DNA from 2 places in the Brevibacterium sediminis genome. Region 2 is predicted to be linked to the other one. Evidence: riboswitches for the same ligand, from Rfam matches in the RefSeq annotation. Region 2 holds a riboswitch; the other holds the start of a gene.
What was found. Region 2 has a riboswitch for S-adenosylmethionine ahead of sfnG (dimethylsulfone monooxygenase SfnG). Riboswitches for the same ligand answer to the same signal wherever they lie in the genome.

Region 1 (11,674 bases), on a different contig from region 2:
GACAGAGTGGCCAGGCCGATGAGGAACGTCGCTCCCGGGAACATCTCGAGTAGGTCGTACCAGCCCTGTTCCGGGGAGGCGATGGCCGTCTTCGCGAACTCGTCGTTGCCGTTGAAGACCTCGGACAGGGCCGAGTTGCCGAAGATCGTGACGATGATGAAGTCGCAGATCACGGGGGCAGTGATCGCAGCGATGACGAACTCACGCAGCGTGCGGCCGCGGGAGATGCGGGCGAGGAACAGCCCGACGAAAGGACCCCAGGCGAGCCAGAAGGCCCAGAAGAACAGGGTCCAGCCGCCCATCCATTCGGAGCCGCCGTCGACATAGGCGAACGTCGACAGCGTGCGTTCGGGCAGGGTGAAGATGAAGCGGCCGATGTTCTCGACCATGGCGTTGAGCAGGAAGGCGGTCTTGCCGGTGACGAGGATGTAGAGCATCATCGCCGCACACGACCAGAGGTTGAGTTCGGAGACGAGGCGGATGCCCTTGTCCACGCCAGAGGTGCAGGCGGCGACGGTCATGACGACTGCCACGATGACGAGCGCGATCTGCAGGGCCAGCCCGGTTTCGAGACCGAAGAGAGTGGCGAACCCGACGTTGAGCAGGACGACGCCGATGCCCATCGAGGTGGCCACGCCGAAGACGGTGCCGACGAGGGCGAAGATGTCGATGACATCACCGGTGGTTCCGCGCACGCGCTTGCCCAGCAGCGGGTAGAGGACCGCACGGATCGACAGGGGCATGCCCCAGCGGTAGGCGAAGTAGCCCATCGCCATGCCGAGCAGCGAATACATCGACCAGCCGGCGATGCCGTAGTGGAACATCGTCCACACGACGGCGTCCTGAGCGGCTGCCGCCGATTCGGGGGAGGCATTGACCGGGTGGAGGTACTGGGTGATCGGTCCGGTCACCGAGTAGAAGAGCATGTCGATGCCGACGCCTGCGGCGAAGAGCATCGCGACCCAAGTGAAGAGGTTGTACTGCGGGCGGGAGTGGTCCGGGCCGAGCCTGACGCCGCCTTCCTTGGACAGTGCCACCCAGAGGACGAAGCCGATGACGACGGTGACGGTGACGACATAGAACCAACCGAGGTTCTCTGCGATCCAGTCCACAGCCGTCTTCATGGTCGACTGAGCCGAGTCGGGCATCATCATCGCCCACACGGAGAACGCGAGGATGATGAGAGAGGCGACGATGAAGACTCGCCAGTTGACCCGGGAACCGCGTTCGTCGGAGAGCTCCTCCGGGCCCTTGCTCATCTCCGTGCTGTCGATCGGAGCGCGCTTCTCGGGGTCGACGTCCCTGCTGATTCTCGTAGCTCGGTCGGTACCGCCGAATCGCTCACGCTCGACGACTGGGCGCTTCAACTTCTCTTCGTTCGGATCCTGCACGCATCGACCTCCGGTAGACAAAAGTGGACTGGGCCCGAAAATGGGCCCGATCTATTCTACGGTTGGAGGATTTTCACAAAGACAGCACCCCCTCTTTTCAGGAAGTTGACTAAGCTGCCGGGTTGTCCAGCCGGGCCGGGCACGGGAGCCGGTTCGAACGGGCCCGAAGGGTGGAAGGGATCATGCCCGGGAGCGAGCGGCCACCTCGGTGAGAGTGTCGACGAATCGCTGCGCCTCGGTGGGGATGGTCTCCTCCAGCCGCATCGACGATCCGACGTGCAGCTCCACGGTCACGGTCGCGCGTCCGCGGAAATCCTCTGCTCGAACGGCGCCGACCTGCCGAGCGGCCGCCTCCGAGAGCTGGGCGATGGAGCCCTGAGCATCGGTGCGCACCCGCATGATCCGTTGGTCGGTGAGGATGAGCAGATCGGTGTCGAACGGCGGCAGGCTCCGCAGCCGCACGTATTCGATCTCGCCGGGGCGGAACAGGCCGGTTGCGTTGATTCCATCTGATCGTGCTCGCGGGTTGTCCGGGGTCGTCGGCCCTCGCCGTGCTGTTGGTCGGGATGCCGGCTTGCGGGCCTTCGCCCAGCGGCGGAGCGCACGGAACGGGGACCAGCCGTCTGTGAGGGAGGGGCCGTCGGGGATGGCGGGCCGAACCGACCCTGTTTGGTCGGCGTTGTCGGTTGGGTGAACCGAGTCGGAGGGGAGGGAGTGGGAGGTCATGAATGTGATTCTGGCAGGGCCGCCTCGGCGATGGGGTGGGTCGGTGGTAATCGTTTGGGAACATCTGTGTCCGATCGCCCACTTCGGGTGAAGTGTCGACGCGCGGTGACGCGTCCATGGGATACTGGGGGGCATGCGTGCAGGTGAAGTCTCCGAGGTCAGTCAGGACTACCTCAAGGCCATCTGGTCGGCTCAGGAATGGGGCGGCGACCCGATGACGGCCACCGAACTTGCGAACCGATTCGGCACGACGAAGGCCAATGTCACCGAGGTGCTCAAGCGTCTCGACGAACTCGGTCTCATCACTCGCGTCCCATATAAGCCACCGGTGCTCACCGAGCAGGGCAAGGCGATCGCCCTGTCGATGGTGCGCAGGCACCGGCTCATCGAGACGTTCCTCGTGATGTCGCTCGGCTACGGCTGGGACGAGGTTCATGACGAGGCCGAGATCCTCGAGCATGCAGCCTCCGATCGGCTCATCGACCGCATCGACGCGTTCCTCGGCCACCCGACGTCCGACCCGCACGGCGATCCCATTCCGGGTGCCGACGGTGCCGTCGATTCCCATATTCCGACCCTTCTCGCCGAGGCGGCCGCCGGATCCTATGCGGTGCTGAGGGTCTCCGATGCTGATCCTGTTGTTCTCGGGAAGCTCGCCGAGGCGGGGGTGCTGCCCGATGTCGCGCTCGACGTCGTCGATCGCACCGATGAAGCCGTGACCGTGGACATCGGAGGGAAGCAGGAGACGCTCGACTCCGCGCTCGCCGCGGCCGTGTATCTGGACGTGGCTTCCTCGGCGAGTTGACCGAGTCGGATCTGTTGATCCGACCGGCAGTGGTGTTTGGGTTCGGTGAGGTCAGAGACCCTCTGCTCAGTTGTTGCTTCGCGGGCGTGGGAACTTCGGTTCAGCGCGCAGCAGGGTCAGCGTCGTGGCTGCGTGAGCGTCGAAACCTTCGACGAGGAAGAGCTTCGGCCAGTCGCACCAGAGTTCTGATTCATACGGGGTGCCGGGCAGGTAGGTTCCGTGCCTGTTCTGCCGATGCCCCGGGTGGGACCGAAATGCCGTTCTGGGAATGGATTGCAGCGTGTCGAACAGGGTCTGATAGAGCACCGGTGTGAAGCCATCACTGCGAGCAGCATCGGCAGTGCTCACCCAGCCGGGTCCGGCAATCGGAATGCCCCGTTTGATCGCCGAACTCATCTGAGCTTTGATGCCGGCGCGTTGCGGGTCAGGGGAGTGGTGGAGGAGAACTTTCGACCAGTGCAGGGCAACCTCGGGTTCGAAGCCCGGCCACTGTTCGGCGGCCCTGCGGCGGTTCTCGGAGTGGTTGTGGGAGTCGGCGGAGTCGTTGAAGTCTGCGGACATGGCAAACCGTCCTTCTCGGGCGCGCCTGCGCAGCGCTGACCCGGATCGAAGCTTGCCCGAGCGGTCGACGCGGGCCCGTTCTTCCCCTGGGGCACCCGGTCGATGACGGGTTGCCGTGTGGCCGGCCAGGTACCGATGGCCACAGCTCGCGAACGTGATTTCAGTGTAGACGGAGGGTCTGACACGACCTTTGCGTTGGTGACCTCCGTGGCCGGCGGAGGAGGAATCTAGACGAGTCCTTCTTCATCGGCGTCGGCGGCCGATGACCAGTATCGAGGATCGTGGTCCTCGACGGTTTCCCCACAGTCGACACAGGTGCGGAATTCGATAGTCCCGTCGGAATTGAGTCGACCCGGCGTCAGGCTGCTGCTCTCTTCGCAGCCAGGACACCACCCATTGATGAAGCGTCTGATGTGAGTGCCGTGTTCATTGTCCATTCCGGCTGACCTCTCGACCGAATGCGCAGTGCGTGGACCTGCTGTTTTCAGTCTACGAGCGCCGGCAGTCGGCGAAGATGAACTTCCGGAGAAGACGGAGGAGCCGCCGGTGTCGTGGTCCGTCGGCGCATCGGCATGGAGGAGCACGGGCCGGACAACGCCCCGGTCCGACGGGGAAACGTCGGACCGGAGCATCGGAGACTCACCTGCGCGGCAGGTTCCACCTCGGCTGGGGCTGCTGCGGTTTCTGATGCTGATTCATGAAACCGCGTTCGGCCTGCAGATGACCCTTGTCATGGCTCTTCGCCTTCGGATCGGTGCCCGGGATGGAAGCCTGCAGCTTCTCGGTCGCCGGTTTGGCGCCGACGATGGGCATCTCCCCAGTGATCAACGGTGTCTGCGGGGCCGCCTCGGTGACGGGGTTCTGTTTGGGTGCTTTGCTGTTTCGCATGGTCTTTCCCTTCTTCGCATTCTTCTGATCTGTTTCGGTGACCAGTTCGGTGAACAGTCCGGTCCACTGGGCGGGGGTGAGGTCTTTGGGCAATGTGTCTCCTCTGATGTCGTTGCGGTCCATGGTCGATTGCAGAGTGCGATGATCGGTGATGCTCATCTTCGAGAGGATTCCTTTCATTCCTCGCCCGCGACCGGTGAAGACCGAACGGACGAACTGTTGATATTCGGATCGAGCATTGTCTGGAATCGATCCGGTGGGACAGCGATCGATGGTGAGGATGCCGCCATCGACGCTGGGCTTCGGGGTGAACGCGTCGGCGGGGACGCGGGTGACGAGGCGGAAGTCGAACCATGGGGTCCATTGCGCGGTCATCATGGTCGATCCGCCGATGCCTGCGCGTTTGCGGGCCACTTCCCATTGGGTGAGCAGGATCGCCCGCTGCCAGCGCCCGGAACGCAGCAGTTTGCGGAGGATGGGGGTGGTGAGGTGGAACGGCAGATTGCCGACGATGACCGGCCGGTCGAGCCGGGTGGTCAGGATGTCGGCGTGCCGGACCTCGGCCCGCGGGTACGTGTCTTCAAGGTGATCCAACCTCGTTTCGTCGAGTTCGACGAGTGTGAGCTTTCGACCGAGCCGGTAGAGCTCGGAAGTGACTGCCCCATCCCCGGGACCGATCTCCATGATCGGTCCGGAGGTGGAACGAGCCAGGCTCGCAATCGTGTCGATAGTGGTGGGCGAACGCAGAAAGTTCTGGCCGAGTTCATGCCGCCCGCCGTGCTGTGACCGCGGGGCCGAGAGCGAATGGGACTGACTGCGTGTCGAACGGTGTCGTGACGTGTGGGGTCGCAATGGGATGTGCTCCAAAAGGAAGATGGAGGCACCCGAGGCAGCGCAATGAAGGTGAGTCAGATCGATTCGTATAGACCCGGTCGATCATGATGATCGGAGTGGTCAGGGAATCGGAAAGTGATCAGCCGATTGCCGCATCGCCCGGATGCCGATGGCTCTCCGGGAGGACAACGCGCTTGCAGAGCAGATCAGGGTGACCGTCGTCGGTCAGCCGATCGCAGAAGAATTCGTCAGGCGCGCTGTCAGGCGCTGCGGTGACGAATAAAGAAGCAAGGCGCAGTCATTGCGCTGCTGTTCAATGTTCCCATGCCGATCAAGATAGCACAGGGAGCTTTGCCGAGACCAGAGTTCGGACGAAAATCGCCCTGCCGACTTCGTGTGGAAGTCGGCAGGGCGGAGGTGGGGATGCGTTCGAAGCCGTGTGTCGAACGGAGTCCGGCGAACGCGTGTGAGCGTTCGTGTCAGTGGGTCAGCCCATCATGGTGCGCAGGGCGATGACGCCGACCGAACCGATGACCGCTGCGGCCGGAAGGGTGATAATCCAGGCCAATGCGATCGGCTTCATGAGCTTCCAGTTTGCCGAACGGTTGACCAGGCCGACGCCGATGATCGCACCGATGAGGATGTGCGTCGACGACACCGGCAGACCGCTCACCGAGGCGGCCATGACGATTCCCGCGGCAGCGAGTTCGGCGGCGAATCCGGAGGCCGGGTGGATCTCGGTGAGGTTCGTGCCGACCGTTGCGATGACCTTGCGGCCGATGAACCAGAGACCGACGATGAGGGCGATGCCGCAGGTGAGCATGGCTGCGAACGGCACGCTCGCCTCGCCGCTGATGCTGTCGGTGCGGAGCACGTCGAGGACGGCGGCGAAGGGGCCGACGGCGTTGGCGATGTCGTTCGAACCGTGGCTGAAGGCGAAGGCCGAGGCCGTGAACACCTGCATCCAGGAGAACAGGATGTAGGTCGCACGGGGAACCGTCTGCTTGCGCAGGGTCTTGGCGAAGACGAACACTGCTAGCCACACGGCCGCGCCGATCATCGCCATGATGAGCAGACCGCCGACCGTGGTCACGCTCATGTCGAGGTTCTTCAGTCCCTTGAACAGCAGCATCGCGGTGATGATGACAGCGCCGACGGCAGCGATGAGGGGAACCCACCGCTGCAGGGCCGAGTGCGTGCCGATCGATCCTCCCTCGGCGGGGGCATCCTCGGCGGCGGCGTCGATCTGCGCGTCGACGGATCCCTCGGCTGCGGAGACCGGGGCGAGCATATGCGGCTTCAGCGTGTGCGACAGCGACTTGCCGAGCACGTATTTCTTGATCAGCCCGTAGATGACGAACGCGGCGAGTCCGCCGAGGGCAGGAGACAGCACCCAGGAGATCGCGATCTGGCCGACCTCGGACCACTGCACCATGGCGAATCCGCCGGTGCCGGTGACGAATCCGATCGTCAGTGATGCACCGATGATGCCGCCGATGATGGCATGCGTCGTCGACACCGGCCAGCCCATCCGCGTCGCTACCAGCAGCCACACTGCCGCGCCGAGGAGGGCCGCCATCATGATGAACGCGAAGTCCATCGGGTCGATCGCCACCCCGCTGAGGTCGACGATTCCGCTCTTGATCGTGTCGGTGACATCACCGCCGGCCAGAAGCGCGCCGCTGACCTCGAAGACCGCGGCGATGAGCAGTGCCTGCTTCATCGTCAGGGTGCCGGCGCCGACGGAGGTGCCGAAGGCGTTGGCGACATCGTTGCCGCCGATGTTGAAGGCCATGAAGGCGCCGAAGATGACCGTGGTGATGAGCACCATGCGGGGTGCGTCCCGGCCCACGAAGTCGAGCGACCACAGGGTGAAGGCGATGAGGGTGATCGCCATCAGGCCGCCGAAGGCCAGATGCCAGAGGCGGTCGTTGCTGCGGCCGACGGCAGGTGGCGGAGTGTGGCGCTCCGGTGCCAGAACCTGGGTCATTCGTTCTCCTCGCGAATTTCAGTCGATGTGGCAGTGTCTGTCTGCCTCCATGATTCGCAGGGCGGATGACCGCCAGGTTACGGAGAAGATGAATGCACGGTTAACTCCGATTCCAAGTGGTGCGAAATGCTCATGCACACTCGGTACTTTTCGCCTTCCGTTCACGCAATGTTCCAGGTCAGATGCTATTTGGGCGGATCGTTGCGGGAGGCGGGCGCTTGGGTGTGGCGGAGACGGAAAGTCATGTTGTGACAATGACCACTTCGGGCCGACTTTCGTATGTGAATCGGTGAACAGCGGGTACGCGACAGAGCCCGGACCCGCAGATGTGCGGATCCGGGCTCTGTCGAAAGGGGAAAAGCTCGCCGAGGCGGCCGGAGTCAGTCGATGATCTCCCCGCGGATGACATCGCCGCCGCTGTCATCGGGGCGATTGCGATGCGGGTCGGACTTCATCTGCCTGTCGACCTTGCGCAGTCGACGGCCCAGAGCGATGAGGGCGATGCCGACGAGGATGATGAACCCGGCGAGGGTGAAGATCAGCGCGGTCACTCCGGCGCCCGGTGCGAAGAGGAAGAAGCCGCCGAGGATGATGCCGAGGACGCCGATGACGGTGAGCGCCCACCAGGCCCTGACTCCCATCCGACGGATGAAGAAGGACATGGTGAGCGCGAGGAAGCTGAAGAAGATGATGGCGAATCCGGTCAGCACGGTGACCATGGACGCGAACAGCATCGGGGTGAAGAAGATGAGCGCACCGAGGAGGATGAGCAGGACCGCGCGTGTGATCATGCTGCCGGTGCGGCCTCCCTGCGGTGCGAAGACGAGGGAGGAGATGGCGATGACGGCGAGCCAGCAGGCGAAGATCCGCACGACCACCTCGGCGGAGGTGCCTGGCCAGACCATCATCAGCGCACCCATCACGAGGGCGATGACGCCGTTGACGATGACTGTTCTTCCAGTGCGCTTGAGGTCCATGCCCACAGCCTAGTCCTCCGGTTTGGACAGACGCTGAAGACGGCGCCCGGGGGCGGTCGGTGGGCGGATCCAGGGCGGTCGCCGGCCGGGGTGCGACGGTTCAGGCGTGCCCGAGGTGCTCCTCCTGATCGGTGGAGTCGGACCGTGCGGCCGAATCCGAGGTGGTCCGCTCCTGCTCCGGCATGTCCGAGGTGACACGCTCCTGCTCGGGCATCAGCCCGGTGAGCTTAAGCGATTCGGACATGGCTTGAACGATGGCGTCGAGGTCAGCCGGGGCACTCGACGTCGTGTCCGATCCGGACCGGTCGGCCGCCTCGGCGGGGGTGTCCGTGGTGGGTGTGACTCCTGCTTCCGTGGTCGACTTCGCGCCCGCCTCGGTGGTGGTAGGAGCAGTCGGGGTGTTGTTCTCGAGGAAGCGCAGGAGCTCGACGGGGAAGGGCAGGACCAGGGTCGAGTTCCTTTCGGCGGCCACCTCGACGATGGTCTGGAGCAGACGCAGCTGCAGGGCGGACGGGGTGTGGGCCATTGCCTCGGAGGCCTTGGCGAGCTTGTTCGATGCCTGCAGCTCACCATCGGCGATGATGACGCGGGAGCGACGTTCGCGTTCGGCCTCGGCCTGGCGCGACATGGAGCGCTTCATCGACTCCGGCAGGGCTACGTCCTTGATCTCGACGCGATCGATGTGGACGCCCCAGTCGACGGCGGGGCTGTCGATCATAATCGCCAGGCCCTGGTTGAGGCGCTCGCGGTTGGTGAGCAGATCGTCGAGTTCGCTCTGCCCGATGATCGAACGCAGCGAGGTCTGCGCGACTTGGCCGACGGCGAGCTGGTAGTCCTCGACGTCGACGACGGCCTTGCGCGGGTCGACGACCTTGAAATAGATGACGGCGTCGACGCGGACGGTGACGTTGTCGCGGGTGATGCCCTCCTGCGCGGGGATCGGCATGGTCACGATCTGGAGGTTGACCTTCTCGAGTTTGTCGACGAAGGGGACGATCGCGGTCATTCCGGGCGGACGGGGCTCGGCGTTGACTCTGCCGAGGCGGTAGACCACCCCGCGCTCGTACTGCTTGACGATCTTCAGGCTGTTACCCAGCGTGATTGCTCCGAGTGCGACAAGTGCGGCGAGGATACTGAGCGCCAACATGTCGAATCGCCTCCTTTGACGATTGACTGTCTGGTCTATCCTACGCCGGTATGGCGCGGAAAGACCCGGCTCGGAGGGAACGCGGAGGGGAGGTGCTCAGGCCTCGCGGGCGAGCAGTCGTTTGCCGGCCGGGTAGGCATCCAAGGCCTGGGGGAGGCTGACGCGTCGGCCGGACGCGAAGGTCGCGAGCACGCGTCCGGTGCCGGGCTGATCCTCGCCGACTCCGGCGGGTTCGAGGCCGATGCGGCGCAGCGTCTGTTTGGCCACCGGCATGGGGGAGTCGAAGACGGTGAGGGCTCCGGCTCGGGCAGCCATGATGCGGTCGGCGACGAGTCCGTAGTGGGTGCAGCCGAGCACCACGGTCTCCATTCCTGGTCCCATCTGGGTGAAGGCATCCTCGATGGCGGTGTCGATCTTGTCCAGATCGGCGGCGTTGATGGCCTCGGCCAGTCCGGGACAGGCGATCTTGGCCACGTGCAGGTCCGCGGCGAAGGAGTCGATGAGGTTCTGCTGATACTCACTGCCCGTGGTCGCCGGTGTCGCCCAGATCGCGAAGTCCTGGCCGGTGCCGGCGGCCATCTTCACCGCAGGCACGGTGCCGATGACGGGGATGGCCGGTTCGTAGCGGGCGCGGACGGCCTCGAGGGCCTGCACCGAGGCGGTGTTGCAGGCGATGACGATGGCGTCGGGTTCCCATTCGGCGAGCACTCCGGCCGAATGCAGGGCCCGCTGTTCGAGGGTCTCGGTGCTCAGGCTGCCGTACGGGGTGAAGTCCGGGTCCATGGCGAGGACGAGGTCAGCGTCGGGGGCGAGGTTGAACAGCGCGTCGGCGGTGCCGAGGAGTCCGAGTCCGGAATCGAGCAGGCCGATGCGCGTCATGAAGTCCCCTTCGGGTCGGATGTCGTCGATGCCTTGGTCTTTGGTCCGCCGGGCTTGGTGTCGATGGTCCTTGGAGCGTCGGTCTTGGGGTAGGCGAACTCCCGGATCTCCTTGAGATGGGCTTTCGTCAGGCCGTGGGCGAAGTCCGGGGCGATGAGCTTGAGGCGGTTGGGTGAGTAGTGCTTGAGGAAGTATTCGCGGGTGGCCGGCCACGCCAGGTCGTCGTCGATCCAGATCGCACGCCCGTGCTCGTGGGTGGCCAGCCAGTCCTCCATGGCACGGGCCTTCCACCACTGCTGCGGATCGTGAGCGAAGCGGTTGTGCGTCTCATCGGGCATTTCGATGACGTCGAAGGAGTTGCGCAGACCGAATTTCGGTTCGAGCTCGGACTTGCATCGCTGCGACCAGGTCGACAGCCAGACGACGTCGACCTCATGGGTCTCGACGATGCGGTCGAAGAATTCGACGACGGACGGCCGGTAGTGGAGTTCGTAGTGCCACGCGTGCAGCTTCTTTCGCCCCTCGGCCATGCCGCGCAGCTTGGGCACCGGGTAGGAGTTGAGGACGCCATCGACATCGAGGAAGACAGTGACATGGCGAGCCTGCCTGCGCGCCGATACCGGCGCCGAGGATGCTGCAGCCATCATTCCTTCCCGTGAGCTCAGTCGTGCGGCCCTCTGTTGGGGCCATTCGCGCGCTATTCTGGGGGCAGATCGCGCCGCCCGCACCAGATGAACACAGACGAGTTTACCGCCGAGAGCGTCAGGAGGCCGAGTCCGTGTATCGCGAAACCCGGATCCCGCACCTGCGGGCGAGCCTGTGGGTCTCCGTTCCCGACAAGGCCGATTCCCTCACCGAGGCGGCTGACCCTGACCGGGGCAACCTCGCCTTCGGGCCGGACGCCGTGCATGCTCCAGCTCCCTCGCTCATCGTGCCCGACGGGTGTATGGACCTCATTGTCATCGATTCGCAGATCCATATCGCCGGTGCCGATTCCACGGCACGGATGTTCCACGGTTCGGCCACACCGACGGTGGGCCTGCGATTCGACTCCGGCGTGCTTGCGCAGCTGTTGACCACCTCGGCGGGGGAGCTGGCCGATCGGGTGACGCCCCTCGACGCTGTCATCGGCGGCCGGCATTCAGAGGTTCGCGCTGTCGGAGAGGGCGGGGCCGCCTCGGTGACGGGAGCTGCCCGGGTGCTGCTCGACACGGCCGGCGGTCTGACGGACCGAGCCATGCTGGATCCGCGTCCGATGGCCTTGGCTCGGGCCTTGGATGTGCGCTCGAATTCGCCGGCCCAGACCGTCACCGAGGCGGCCGCGGAGTTCGCGTATTCACCGCGGCAGCTGCGCCGGCTGAGCGCGGAATGGTTCGGCTACGGACCCAAGCACCTGGCGAAGATTCTGCGCTGGCAGGCCGCACGAGACCTCATCGATGCGGGGCGGACGCGGACAGCGGCCGCGGCCGAGGTGGG
Region 2 (11,674 bases):
CCGGGGCTGTCGTGGCTCCGGATGATCAGCCCTTCGTCACCGGATCCTCGATCATCAACCCGCTCACCGTCCCCTGGACGCTCGAACGCTATGTGCCGATGATCGACAAAGCGGTGAAGAAGCTCGACAAGTAAGTCGTCGGCGAGGAGCCTGCCGCATCAGTCAGGCAAGCAAGCTGGGCGCTCTCAATCGAGGGCGCTCAGCTTCTTCCATTCATCCCAGGAGTACACCCAGTCCGAGATGTCGCTGTCATTGGTCGACAGGCTCACTTGGGAACCGGTGACCTCGACGGGATCGCCGAAGATCGCGGAGTCGTAGTACTCCTTGGCCCGTTCGGTGGTGAGATTGATGCAGCCGTGGGAGACGTTCTGCGAACCTTGGACGCCTGCCGACCACGGGGCGGCGTGGATGAATTCTCCGTTGTTGTGGATGCGCACCGCCCACTGCACATCGGTCTCGTAGTCCCATTGTTCGGAGGTCATCGTATAGTCGGCGGCCTTCGACATGACCACATGCGTGCCGTTGTAGGACGGGGACTTCGGTGCGCCGAGCGAGGCAGGGAAGTCCATGACGGTCTTGCCGTCACGAGTGACGGTCATGCGATGGGACTGCGCATCGGCCTTGACGACCTGTTTGCGTCCGATCTCGAAATCGAGGGTGAGGTCGTTCTGACCCACGCTGTTCTCGCCCGTCGGCACATCCTTGAGCGGGACGTCGACGGAGACCTTCGAATGAGCGGGCCAGAATTCCTTCGGGCGGAAATGCAGGCGGGACTGCGGATCGTCGTAGAGCCAACCCCAGGAGCCTTCGACCTCCCGCTCCTTGCCGTCTTCATCGGTGACCTTGACCGAGAGGCGGCGTTCGACATCGTCGCGGAAGTCCTTGGACACGGTGGAACCGAAGTTGAGCATGATGGGGGCGGCGACGCCGACCGTCTGGTCGTCGGCGAGCGTTGTGCGCACCGACATCGGGGCGCCGTCGCTGTCACCGACGGTGATCGTTGCGTCGAGGTCGACTTCGTCTCCGTCGGCAGTGGTGGCGGTGACTTTCACGGTGTATTCGCTGTCGGCGACGAGGCCGTAGGTCGAGATCCAGGCGGCGGATTCGTCCGGGGCGGCGACCGCCTCGGCGGTGTCCTTGTCGTCTGTTTCGGCGTCCTTCGAACCATCGTCGGCGGTCCCGGACTCGGTGGAGCTCGGTGTCGACGAACCGGCGTGGGCGTCGTCATCTGTCTCGAGCACGGTGCCCGAAGCGTCGAAGAACGTGCCGGGATCGTGCGCGATCCGGGGGTGGGCCTCCTCAGTGACGGAGATGTCACTGAGGTCTGCGTTCTCGACGGAGATGCCGATCCGCTGGCCGGCCTCGAGGTCGATGTCGTCACCGGATTCGGTCACCTCGCCGAAGTCCCCGGCGCCGGGCATCGCGGTCGCCGCATCGGCGGACTCACTCGGTGCAACTGAGGAGGTCGCATCGCTGGGCTGCGAAGACGGCGTCGATTCGGACGCGGATTCTGCTGCCTCGGAGGTGATGGCTCCGACGCGGAACACGGGATCCGCGGCCGCCTCGGCGGTCTTGTTCGCGCCATTGCGGGTCGCGTCGGGATCGTCGCTCGACGGCGTGCACGCCGTGAGCAGGGCCAGCGCCGAAAGGGCGGCAACGGCCCCTTGGATCTTCGTGGACAACAGGGAAACCTCGTTTGAACACAGGGATGAGAACTGCGAATAATGGTAATGAAGCAAAATCACGAAAGTATTAACGCTTTCGCTTCTTCGCCCCGATTCTGGCGCCCGAAAGGTCGTGGAGGCAGAGCTGACCAGGGCGGATGGGGGAGAGGGGGGAGTTGTGGAATTGTGATGTTGGGGAATAGAGGACTCCCCGTGCACCCGACAGAGCTCGCTTACCCTTGCTGCCTTCCGGCCCTGGGGGAGTTCACAAGATGACGCCGCACGGGGAGCCGTGAATCAGTCTAGTCGAGAGCGGCCTCGGTGGACAAAACGAGTGGGCGGGGACACAAGATTGCGACAAGGACACTGTTATCCACTCGTGACAGAAACATCATCTGAGCGGGACATTCACTGGATAGTGTGGACGCATCCTCGTTTCCCATCCCTAAGGAATCATGCACATTTTCCGCAGAGTGGTTCTGCCGCTGGCCTTCCTCCTCGTCCTCATCCTCATCGCTGTATTCCTCGGCTGGATCGCCTTCAAACCGGCTGCCGACGACGAATTCGACGATGTCGGTGCCAGTGGGGAGCCGGCGGAATCCACCATCACCGCCGAACGCGGCGACATCTCCAACACAATCGAGGTCAAGGGACGCATCAACGTCGACTCCCCGACTGCGGTCAAAGCCGACCACGACGGAGTGGTCAACCATCTCTTCGTCAAGCCCGGTGATGAGGTATTCAAAGGCGCGGAGCTGTTCCAGGTCCGAAGCGAGGGTGAGCAGGAGGCGCCCGAAGAGCCGGACGGCGGCAGCGACGATGCCGAGACAGCAGACTCGGATGGCGGGGACGAGGCATCGGGAGGCGACCCGTCGACCCCGGCCAAGCCGAAGTATCATTCGGTGATCGCTGCGGAAGACGGCACGGTGGGTGATTTCTCCGTCGAGCAGGGTGACACCGTCTCTGCCGACACCCAGGTGACCGAGCTGCTGAAGAAGACCTTCACCGCCAAGGCGCCGATCAAGGCGACCGACCTCTACCGAGTGCAGGAGCTTCCGGATACCGCGAACATCGCAATCGACGAGGGCCCGAAGCCCTTCGACTGCACGGGTCTCAGACTTGACCAGGGACCGGGTACGGCCTCGGGATCGTCGTCGACGAGTGAGGATGAGTCCGAGGACCCAGGGGCTGAAGGCGCAGGTGACGACGGTTCTGCCGCCGAAGGCTCGGAGGGAGGTTCCGGAGACGCTCCGCAGCTGATCTGTGCCATCCCCGACGATGTCACCGTCTACAACAGCCTCGATCTCACTATGACCATCGATGCGGGAGAGGCGAAGGACGTCATCGTCGTTCCGGTGACCGCGGTGCGCGGACTCACCGAGAAGGGATCAGTCTGGGTGACCGGAGACGGTGGTAAGTCCGACGAGCGTGAGGTCGAGATCGGCCTCAACGACGGGTCCATGGTCGAAGTGAAGTCGGGCCTGGAGGAAGGTGAGGAGATCGATGAATTCGTTCCCGGCACCGAACCCGAAGACGAGAGTTCCGAGGGCGGCATGGATGACGAGTTCGGCGAGGGAGAGGACTGGTGAGCCGCCCGGAGCCGACGGCGGCAGAGACTCTGCTCTCGCTGCGACATGTGTCGCGTTCGGTGCCGATCGCTGACGATCAGCTGCTCACGATCCTTGCCGATATCGACCTCGAGGTGGGGGTGGGGGAGCACATCGGCATCGTCGGTCGCTCCGGCACCGGCAAATCGACGCTGCTCAACATCCTCGGACTCCTCGACGCGCCGACGACCGGGGACATGGAGTTCGCAGGTGAACCCGTGCAGAAGATCTCCCGGAACAGGGCCGCAGCGATCAGAGGACGGGACATCGGATTCGTCTTCCAGCAGTTCAACCTCCTGCCCGGACGCACCGCGGTCGAAAACGTCGAAGCCCCGCTGATGTACGCCACCGGACGGGAGTTCCGCAATCGGCGGAGATCGGCCGAAGCCATGCTCGAGCGCCTCGGCCTCGGCGACCGGATCGAGGCGAAGCCGAACCGTCTCTCCGGAGGTGAGCAGCAGAGAGTCGCGATCGCACGCGCGCTGGTGCGTGAGCCGAAGCTCGTGCTCGCCGACGAGCCGACGGGCGCCCTTGACGTTGAGACGGGGCGTCAGGTCATGGAGATCCTCGACGGCATCACCAAGGACTCGGGTGCCGCGCTCATCACGATCACCCATGATCTCGGGGTGGCGAACATGGCCACCCGACAGTTCTCGCTCAGTCAGGGGTGTCTCCATCCGGTCCTCGACGGGGCCACCGCCGAGGCGCTGGCGGGTGAGAGCCGATGATCACAGGATTCGCCGCATCGATCGTCGAAGCCTGGCAGGAACTGAGGGTGCACAAGGTGCGCGTGCTGATGTCCCTGATCGGCGTCGGCGTGGCAGTGTGTGCACTGACCCTCGTCGTCGGGTTCGGGAACATGATGCAGAAGGGGCTCGCCGACTCGTACGAGCAGCAGGGTGGTCGAGCCGCGACCTACACCCTGAGCCTCAATCCGACCGAGTCCGAGATGGGCGAATCCGAGGTCGAGAAGGTCCGGTCAGCACTCGACGAGACCGCCGACCGTTTCGGAATCAGCCACATCTCCGCCTACGGTCAGGCCGAAACCACGGTGCCGGGACCGGCTGGCACCGTCAGCGCCTCGATGTACATCGTCGACCCGGATTTCGACGTCATGCGCCGACTCTCCGTCGATCACGGCAGGTGGTTCACCGCCGGTGACGCTGCGAACCTGTCGCCGGCCGTCGTCGCCGATGAGACTTTCCTCAGCGAATACGGCATCGACCCGACTTCCCTGCCGGCCACGATCGAGCTGTCCGGTTCCCCGAAGAAGACGGCCACGGTCATCGGTTCGGTGCCCTCCTCCGAATTCCAGGAGTACGGGGAGATCTACGTCCTCAACGGGCAGGAGAAGCAGTTCGCCGCAGACGCCTACGCCGTCACCGAATTCGAGATGTGGGTGCCGCCCGAGGTCGGTGAGGAGCTGAGCAAACAGGTGACGAGTGATCTCAGACGGCAGCTGCCCGGCTTCGACGTCAGTGCGGACAGAACCGATTTCGCCTCGGACATCGATGAAACACTGGGTCCGGTGAAGAACGTGCTGTTGGTCATCAGCATCCTCATTCTCTTCATGGGTATGCTCGGCCTGCTCAACATCTCTCTTGTGACGATCCAACAGCGGATCAGGGAGATCGGCATCCGCAGATCCTTCGGGGCGACGAGTCGGCGCATCTTCTTCTCCGTGATGATGGAGAGCGTCGTCGCGACGACCATCGCAGGCGCTGTCGGCGTTCTCATCGCCGTGCTCGTGCTCAAGGCGCCGCTCGTCTCTGAGTTCATGTTCGACGGTGCGAGCACTCCGCAGGTCCCGATCTCTGCCGCGATCGTGGGCATGCTCGTCTCGGTCGGAGCCGGAGCGCTGGCAGGATCGGTGCCTGCTGTCGTCGCCACTCGGGTGCGGATCATCGACGCGATCCGAGCCTGAGGAGTGCCAGAGCGCCCGTTCCGAAGGCCAGGCACAGCCCGACCTGAACGAGGCATGCCACGGCGAAGGCATTGTCATAGCCGAGGCTGAGCGTGAAGACATGGAAGAGCGCTCCGAGCAGTGCCACGCCCACGGCGATGCCTGCCTGCTGCATCGTTGCGATGAGACCGCCGCTCAGCCCGGCCACTCGGTCGGGGACCGCTCCGACCACGGTGCCGACAAGAGGACCGAACTGGAGAGCCTGAGCCGCGCCGAGGACGACTCCCGGAAGCTGGAACCACAGATTCCATTCTGTGGCTGGGGCCGTCGCCGACGCCCAAGCCACCCCGAGAAGGCTGATCGCCTGCAGGGTCGTGCCGAGGACCATCGTGCCGGGCCCGCCGAGTCGACCGACGGCCCGGGGGACGAGGAGAGAGATGATGAGGAAAGCTGCGGCGAAGAGGCCGAGCGTGAGTCCGGAGACGGCGGCGGGGTCACCATGGCCGGTCTGCGATGTGAGCGCGAAGTTGTAGAGGAACGTGCCGAAGCCGGCGAAGAACACGAAGGCCATGAGCATCCCGATCCATGCGGCAGGGATGCGAACCACCTGCGGCGGAATGAGGGGGTCACGTCCGGCCGCCTCGGCGCGGTTCTGCCAGAGTGCGAACGCGGTGAGAGCTGCAGCGCAGGCTGCCAAGAGGGTTGCGGGCAGCGGAAGCCAGCCGGTGACCGGTCCCAGCGCCAGTCCGATGACGAGGCACATCATGCCCACGCCGAGGAGGATCGCGCCGGGGGCGTCGAGGGGTGCCGGGTCGGTGCTGCGTGATTCGGTCAGACGCAGGGAACCGAGATAGGCGGCTGCGGCGGCGATCGCGCAGCTGAGGAACGCCGCCCGCCACCCCCAGGTCTGGCCGAAGAGGGAGATGAGTCCGCCACCGAGGACCTGACCACCGACGGTGCCGACTCCGGAGAATGCGCCGAAGAGGCTGATCGCCTTCAACCGTGCGGCCCCGGACAGCGAATGCTGGAAGCTCGCGAGGATCTGCGGCATCATCACCGCCGCTGCCGAACCCTGGGTTGCGCGAGCCACGAGCAGGAAGAGCGGATCGGGTGCCAGTCCGACGGCGATTGAGGTGATGACGAGCGCGCCCGTGCCGATCATGAACAGGCGGCGACGCCCGAAGCGGTCCCCGATGCGACCGCAGAGGATGAGGCCGGAGGCAAAGGCGGCGGAGAACAGACCGACGATGAGTGCCGAGGTCGCATCACTCGCACCGATGTCGGCCTGCACCGCTGGGATCGCGACGTTCGAGACGGAGAACATGAACGTCGCGAGGAACGCACCGAGGTGGAGCGGCCAGAGGACGGGGGCAGGATGGCCTGCGGTGGGGGCGGGCTCGACGTCGGGTGCGTGACCGGGAGCAGCCTCGGCGAGGGCCGAGGTCGGAACCGCCTCGGCGAGGGCCGAGGTCGGAACCGCCTCGGCGGAGGTCGATGATGTCTGCGTGTGGGAATCTCTCATGGATCCAGTCTGCGATGGGCCTCGGGGGAGTGGGAGGGCGTGCTGATGGTGTTGGTCGCACCACCAGGCTGAGAGCGGTGACAGGGTGGAACGGGGTGAGCGTCGGACGGACAATGGAGGCATGGCACAAGTGAGAACCGAGGAGCTAGGACGATTCCTGCGTTCGCGACGCAACCGAGTGCGGCCCTGCGAGGTCGGTCTTGCGGCCGCCACCCGGCGGAGGGTGCCGGGACTGCGGCGCGAAGAGGTCGCTGTGCTCGCGAACATCGGCACCAGTTGGTACACCTGGCTTGAGCAGGGGCGCGAGGTCCACCCCTCGGAGTCGGTGCTCGAATCCATCGCCGAGGCGCTCCTGCTCGACCGTGAGGAGCGTGCCCATCTCTTCCTGCTGGGCGGATATCCGGATCGAGTCGCGAACCCGGGGGACTCGGCGGTGGGAGAGCAGATGCGCACCTTGCTCGACGAACTGCTGCCGCTGCCGGCGATGGTCACTGATCCGCGGTATACGATCCTCGCCTTCAACTCCGTCGAACGGTATCTCGCCTCCGACCTCGAAGCACTCGCTCCGGCCGACCGCAACTGCGCGATCCAGTCCTTCGAGAGCCCGGAATGGGCGCGGACCTTCCACTCCGACGACGGCCATCGGGCGCAGGTCGTGGCGAAGCTGCGTGCCTCGTACGCGGAGTCGATCGACGATCCCGAGTGGTCGCCGCTGCTGTCGCGGCTGCGCAGGAATCCGGAATTCTGCCGCCTGTGGGATTCGGGAACGGTCGGTCGATCTGTCGGGCGGGTCAAGACCATTGAGAACCCGTATGTGGGCACGCTCAAGCTGACGATGACGACGCTCATCGCGCAGGAGAACCAGAGGCTGACGCTCTCGGTCTATCAGCCGGTGGACACGGTGACGCGGTCCCGATTGGAGACGCTGCACGGCTGGATCAATGACGGCAGCATCGAACGCAGACGGGAGGACGGGGCGCAGCCGTCGGCAGAACGGCATCTCCGCGCCGTCGCGGAATGAACCGTGTGCCGTCGGGTGACGAGGTCGCGTGTTCACCTGCGGGAAGTGGGATGCTTCACACTCGGCCACCGCGATTTCGCATTGTCGTCATGACTCGGATAAGCTGATTCGCGGAGGATTCGCCTAGTGGCCTATGGCGCTCGCCTGGAACGCGGGTTGGGTTAACGCCCTCAGGGGTTCGAATCCCCTATCCTCCGCCACGGAAGTCCCGGTCTCGCAGTTGCTGCGGGCCGGGACTTCGTCGATTCACCGGCGGCGGACCTCCATGCCGGTCGCGGGAGGCTCGTATTCGGACATCCCACACCGATTGTGACAGTTCGCACCATTCGTGCCACCTGCTACCGGTGCTTTCGCATCCCTCGTCGGTCCTGGTCCAACGCACCGGTGCAACGAGGTGGTGTGCCGCCAAGGGTGAGGGGTGCGGAGCTGGGTGCAGCGGAGCGCAGCTGCCGGAAGGCAAATCGCATGACGGTTCGTGGCGGAATGCGTCATTGTGACGGCATGCGTCGGCCTGCGAAGTCTGCCCGCCGAGTGTGGTCTGCGTCTCAGTAGTCTGGCACGGCACACCCGCACACACGATATTGCACACCTGCACACATCACGAGCGACTGAAGGGAACTGGCCCGATGACGTCGCAGCAACCGGTCCGGCGCGGAAGATCGCGCAGCGCACGCCCCGCGGACACGGTGCTCATGCCAGTTTCGATGGGAAGGGACACACAATGACGAATCTCCACGCCAACCCGATCTATACCGGTGAACCCGAAGACCTGAAGTTCGCCTACTGGGTGCCCAACGTCTCCGGCGGCCTGGTCGTGTCGAACATCGAACAGCGCACCGACTGGGGCTACGACTACAACGTCAAGCTCGCACAGACCGCCGAGGCAGTCGGCTACGAATACGCACTCAGCCAGGTCCGCTACCTCTCCAGCTACGGCGCGGCCCAGCAGCACGAATCGACCTCCACGTCACTCGCGCTCGCCCTTGCCACTGAGAAGCTCAAGGTCATCGCCGCCATTCATCCGGGCATCTGGGAACCGGCCGTGCTCGCGAAGTTCATCCTCACCGCCGACCAGTTCACGAAGGGCCGGGCCGCCATCAACGTCGTCTCCGGCTGGTTCAAGGACGAATACACCCGCCTCGGCCTGCCGTGGCTCGAACACGGCGAACGGTACCGCCGGTCCGCCGAGTTCATGGATGTCGTCCGCAAGCTCTTCACCGAGGAGAACGTCGAGTACCGCGGCAATTTCTACACCGTCGACGACTTCACCCTCCGCCCCGGCCCCTACCCAGTCGAGGGCCGCCCCCACCCGGAGATCTTCCAAGGCGGAAACTCCTCGGCCGCTCGCATCAACGGCGGCAAGCACGCCGACTGGTACTTCTCCAACGGCAAGGACTTCGACGGCTTCCGCGAACAGTACGACGACGTCACCGAGGTGGCCCGAGCGCACAATCGGAAGGTCCGTTTCGGGCTCAACGGGTTCGCCATCGTCCGCGACACCGAGGCCGAAGCCCGCGAACAGCTGCGTGAGATCATCGCCAAAGCCGATGAAAGCGCGGTCGAAGGATTCCGCAAGTCCGTCCAGCAGGCCGGAGCCTCGACTCACGATAAGAAGGGCATGTGGGCGGATTCGAGCTTCGAAGACCTCGTCCAGTACAACGACGGCTTCCGCACCCAGCTCATCGGCACTCCCGAACAGGTCGCCGACCGCATCATCGAGTACAAGAAGATCGGCGTCGACCTCATCCTCACCGGCTTCCTGCACTTCCAGGAGGAACTCGAAGCGTTCGGCAAAACCGTCATCCCGATCGTTCGCGAGAAGGAAGCCGAACTCGTCAACAGGGGACTGCTCACCCCTGCCGGAGTCTGACCCTGGAGGCGAGTTTCCCTCAGGCCACGCTGAATGACGCGGACTTGAGCTTCAGCTTGGTCCGCAGCTGATCGCCGGTGAGGCTCGCGGTCTTCCCCTTCACCGAGGTGGCTTTCACCGTCTTCACCAGACCTGAGCCGGTCTTCGCCACCGTCACAGACCGGACGTCTGCCAGCCCGAACGCCCGTGCCATGTCGGCCTGCTTGGCCGTCACCGACCACGAGGCGTTCGGGTTCTGCGCAGAGGCATACTTCGACGGAGAGTCATCGACCGAGACTAGGTACGGCACGGCCGACCCCCACACCTCGGCAGCCGAATGCGTCTTCGAGCCTGCCGACGACGAGTAGACAGCATCGATGAGCCCGCCCTTGTAGGTGATGACGCGCGCCGACTTCACCGTCGACCCGCTCGTGCTCTGTGTCGCGGCCACGGCCTTGCGCCATGGACCGGAATCGCCTGCATTCTCATGAGTCCACCCGAGGAAACGCTGCGAGGCCACCTCGTCATAGACGTTGCACCCGCAGGCAGGCTTCACCGCACCGAGATTGCGGTAGGCATAGGTGCGCGAAGCGATGGCCTGAGAGCGCAGGGCTTCGGACTGCCACGATGCCGGCATCTCGGCGATGCCCGGCAGATATTCCTTGTTGAGACCCACCACGTTGATGACGTTGAGCGAGCTCTTCAGCTGACCGATCTCGAGCCGTCCGTGCCGGTAGGTGCCGGTCGCCCCGTTCTGGGCACCGCTGACCGACACCGTCGTCGCCGACGAACTCTTCCAATATCGGGTGCCCTGCCATTCGAGGGTGAGCTTCGATCCCGAATAGCTCTTCGACCCGATGATCGCCTTGACCGAACCGGACGAGGTCCGTTCGATCGTGACCTTCGAGGCCGATTCGATGGTCTTCGACCCGACCTTGACCCGCAGACGGCCGGACCGCGGAGAGACCGTCACGGACTTCTTCCCGGTCAGCAGCTGCACCCTGAGACTGGCGTCGGCGTCCTTCGACATCGTCGTGACCTTGGCCCCGGTGTAGTAGTGCTGCAAGATCTGCGTCGACGACTTTCCGGCTGCCGCCATTCCGCGCGCTCCGTACTGGCTCATCCCGACTCCATGGCCGAACCCCGACCCCTTGATCGTGAACGACGACGGCGCCTTCGTCAGCGTCACTTTCGCCCCGGACTTCGCCGTCCACACGATCATGCCTTTCTGGAACTTCTGCCGGGTCTCGGACCCGGACCGGTACTCGTTGCTCGTCGGATAGCCGAGCGGACCGCGTTCCCACCCGGACTTCTTCCACGCCGTGCGGATCGCACCCAGAGTCGCATGGGCACCGGTGGCCTTCGTCCAATGGATGCTGCCGTGCTTGAACGACTGATAGCAGCCCTTCTGGATCAGCGTGCACCGCTGCGGGCCGACCGCTGGGCCGAGCTTGCCGGAATTCCCGCCGAGCGATCTGTGCATCGTCCCGATCGCGCTCGAGGTCGAATAGGCGGCATGTGCCGGAGGCGGTGTGGAGCAGAGAAGGAGAAGGAACCCGATGAGCAGTGACGCGAGGGCAGGAGTCGTCGCCTTGACGAACGGGGAAGCTGGCATGAGTAGATCATAAGCGCGGCTGTCAAGACCCCGGGTGACGAACAGACGAACTCCCCGAAACGATCGTTCCGGGGAGTTCCTCGCCGAGGCGGTCCGACCTCGGCGAAAGAGGCATCGTTCCTGCTCAGCTCAGCTTGTCAGCGATCGCCTGGTTGAAGGCGTCGAGGTCGCCGGGGTTGCGGGAGGTGATGAGGTTGCCGTCGACGACCACCTCGGTGTCGGTCCAGTCGGCGCCGGCGTTGATGAGGTCTGTCTTCGTCGCGATGAAGGACGTCAGCTTCCGTCCCTTGGCCACTCCCGCCTCGGCGAGGATCCACGGGGCATGGCAGATGGCCGCGACAGGTTTGTCGGCAGCGAAGAACGCTTTGACGAGGTTGACGGCGTCCTCGTCCAGACGCAGAGCGTCGGCGTTGAGGGTGCCGCCGGGCAGGACGAGGGCGTCGAAGTCATCGACCGAGGCTTCGGCGACGGGAACGTCGACGTCGAAGGTCTC

Region 1: another riboswitch for S-adenosylmethionine. It lies ahead of KTJ89_RS15275 (hypothetical protein); the one in region 2 lies ahead of sfnG (dimethylsulfone monooxygenase SfnG).

The regions. Positions count from the first base shown of each region.
Region 1 covers NZ_JAHQRN010000006.1:248,749-260,422, forward strand. The annotation lists gene betT (choline BCCT transporter BetT) at 1-1,391, opposite strand, end outside; gene KTJ89_RS15265 (hypothetical protein) at 1,572-2,117, opposite strand; gene KTJ89_RS15270 (metal-dependent transcriptional regulator) at 2,251-2,922, shown strand; gene KTJ89_RS15275 (hypothetical protein) at 2,989-3,483, opposite strand; SAM riboswitch class IV at 3,527-3,637, opposite strand; partial or broken gene erm (23S ribosomal RNA methyltransferase Erm) at 4,423-5,118, opposite strand; gene KTJ89_RS15285 (inorganic phosphate transporter) at 5,693-7,195, opposite strand; gene KTJ89_RS15290 (HdeD family acid-resistance protein) at 7,576-8,172, opposite strand; gene KTJ89_RS15295 (slipin family protein) at 8,273-9,319, opposite strand; gene KTJ89_RS15300 (glutamate racemase) at 9,416-10,198, opposite strand; gene KTJ89_RS15305 (HAD domain-containing protein) at 10,195-10,842, opposite strand; gene KTJ89_RS15310 (AraC family transcriptional regulator) at 10,977-11,674, shown strand, end outside.
Region 2 covers NZ_JAHQRN010000002.1:241,258-252,931, forward strand. The annotation lists gene KTJ89_RS05455 (iron-siderophore ABC transporter substrate-binding protein) at 1-134, shown strand, start outside; gene KTJ89_RS05460 (L,D-transpeptidase) at 186-1,682, opposite strand; RNA gene ffs (signal recognition particle sRNA small type) at 1,864-1,959, opposite strand; gene KTJ89_RS05470 (permuted SH3 domain-containing protein) at 2,120-3,253, shown strand; gene KTJ89_RS05475 (ABC transporter ATP-binding protein) at 3,250-3,999, shown strand; gene KTJ89_RS05480 (ABC transporter permease) at 3,996-5,195, shown strand; gene KTJ89_RS05485 (MFS transporter) at 5,173-6,696, opposite strand; gene KTJ89_RS05490 (helix-turn-helix transcriptional regulator) at 6,818-7,717, shown strand; tRNA gene KTJ89_RS05495 (tRNA-Ser) at 7,830-7,917, shown strand; SAM riboswitch class I at 8,310-8,428, shown strand; gene sfnG (dimethylsulfone monooxygenase SfnG) at 8,439-9,587, shown strand; gene KTJ89_RS05505 (SpoIID/LytB domain-containing protein) at 9,607-11,181, opposite strand; gene KTJ89_RS05510 (type 1 glutamine amidotransferase domain-containing protein) at 11,306-11,674, opposite strand, start outside.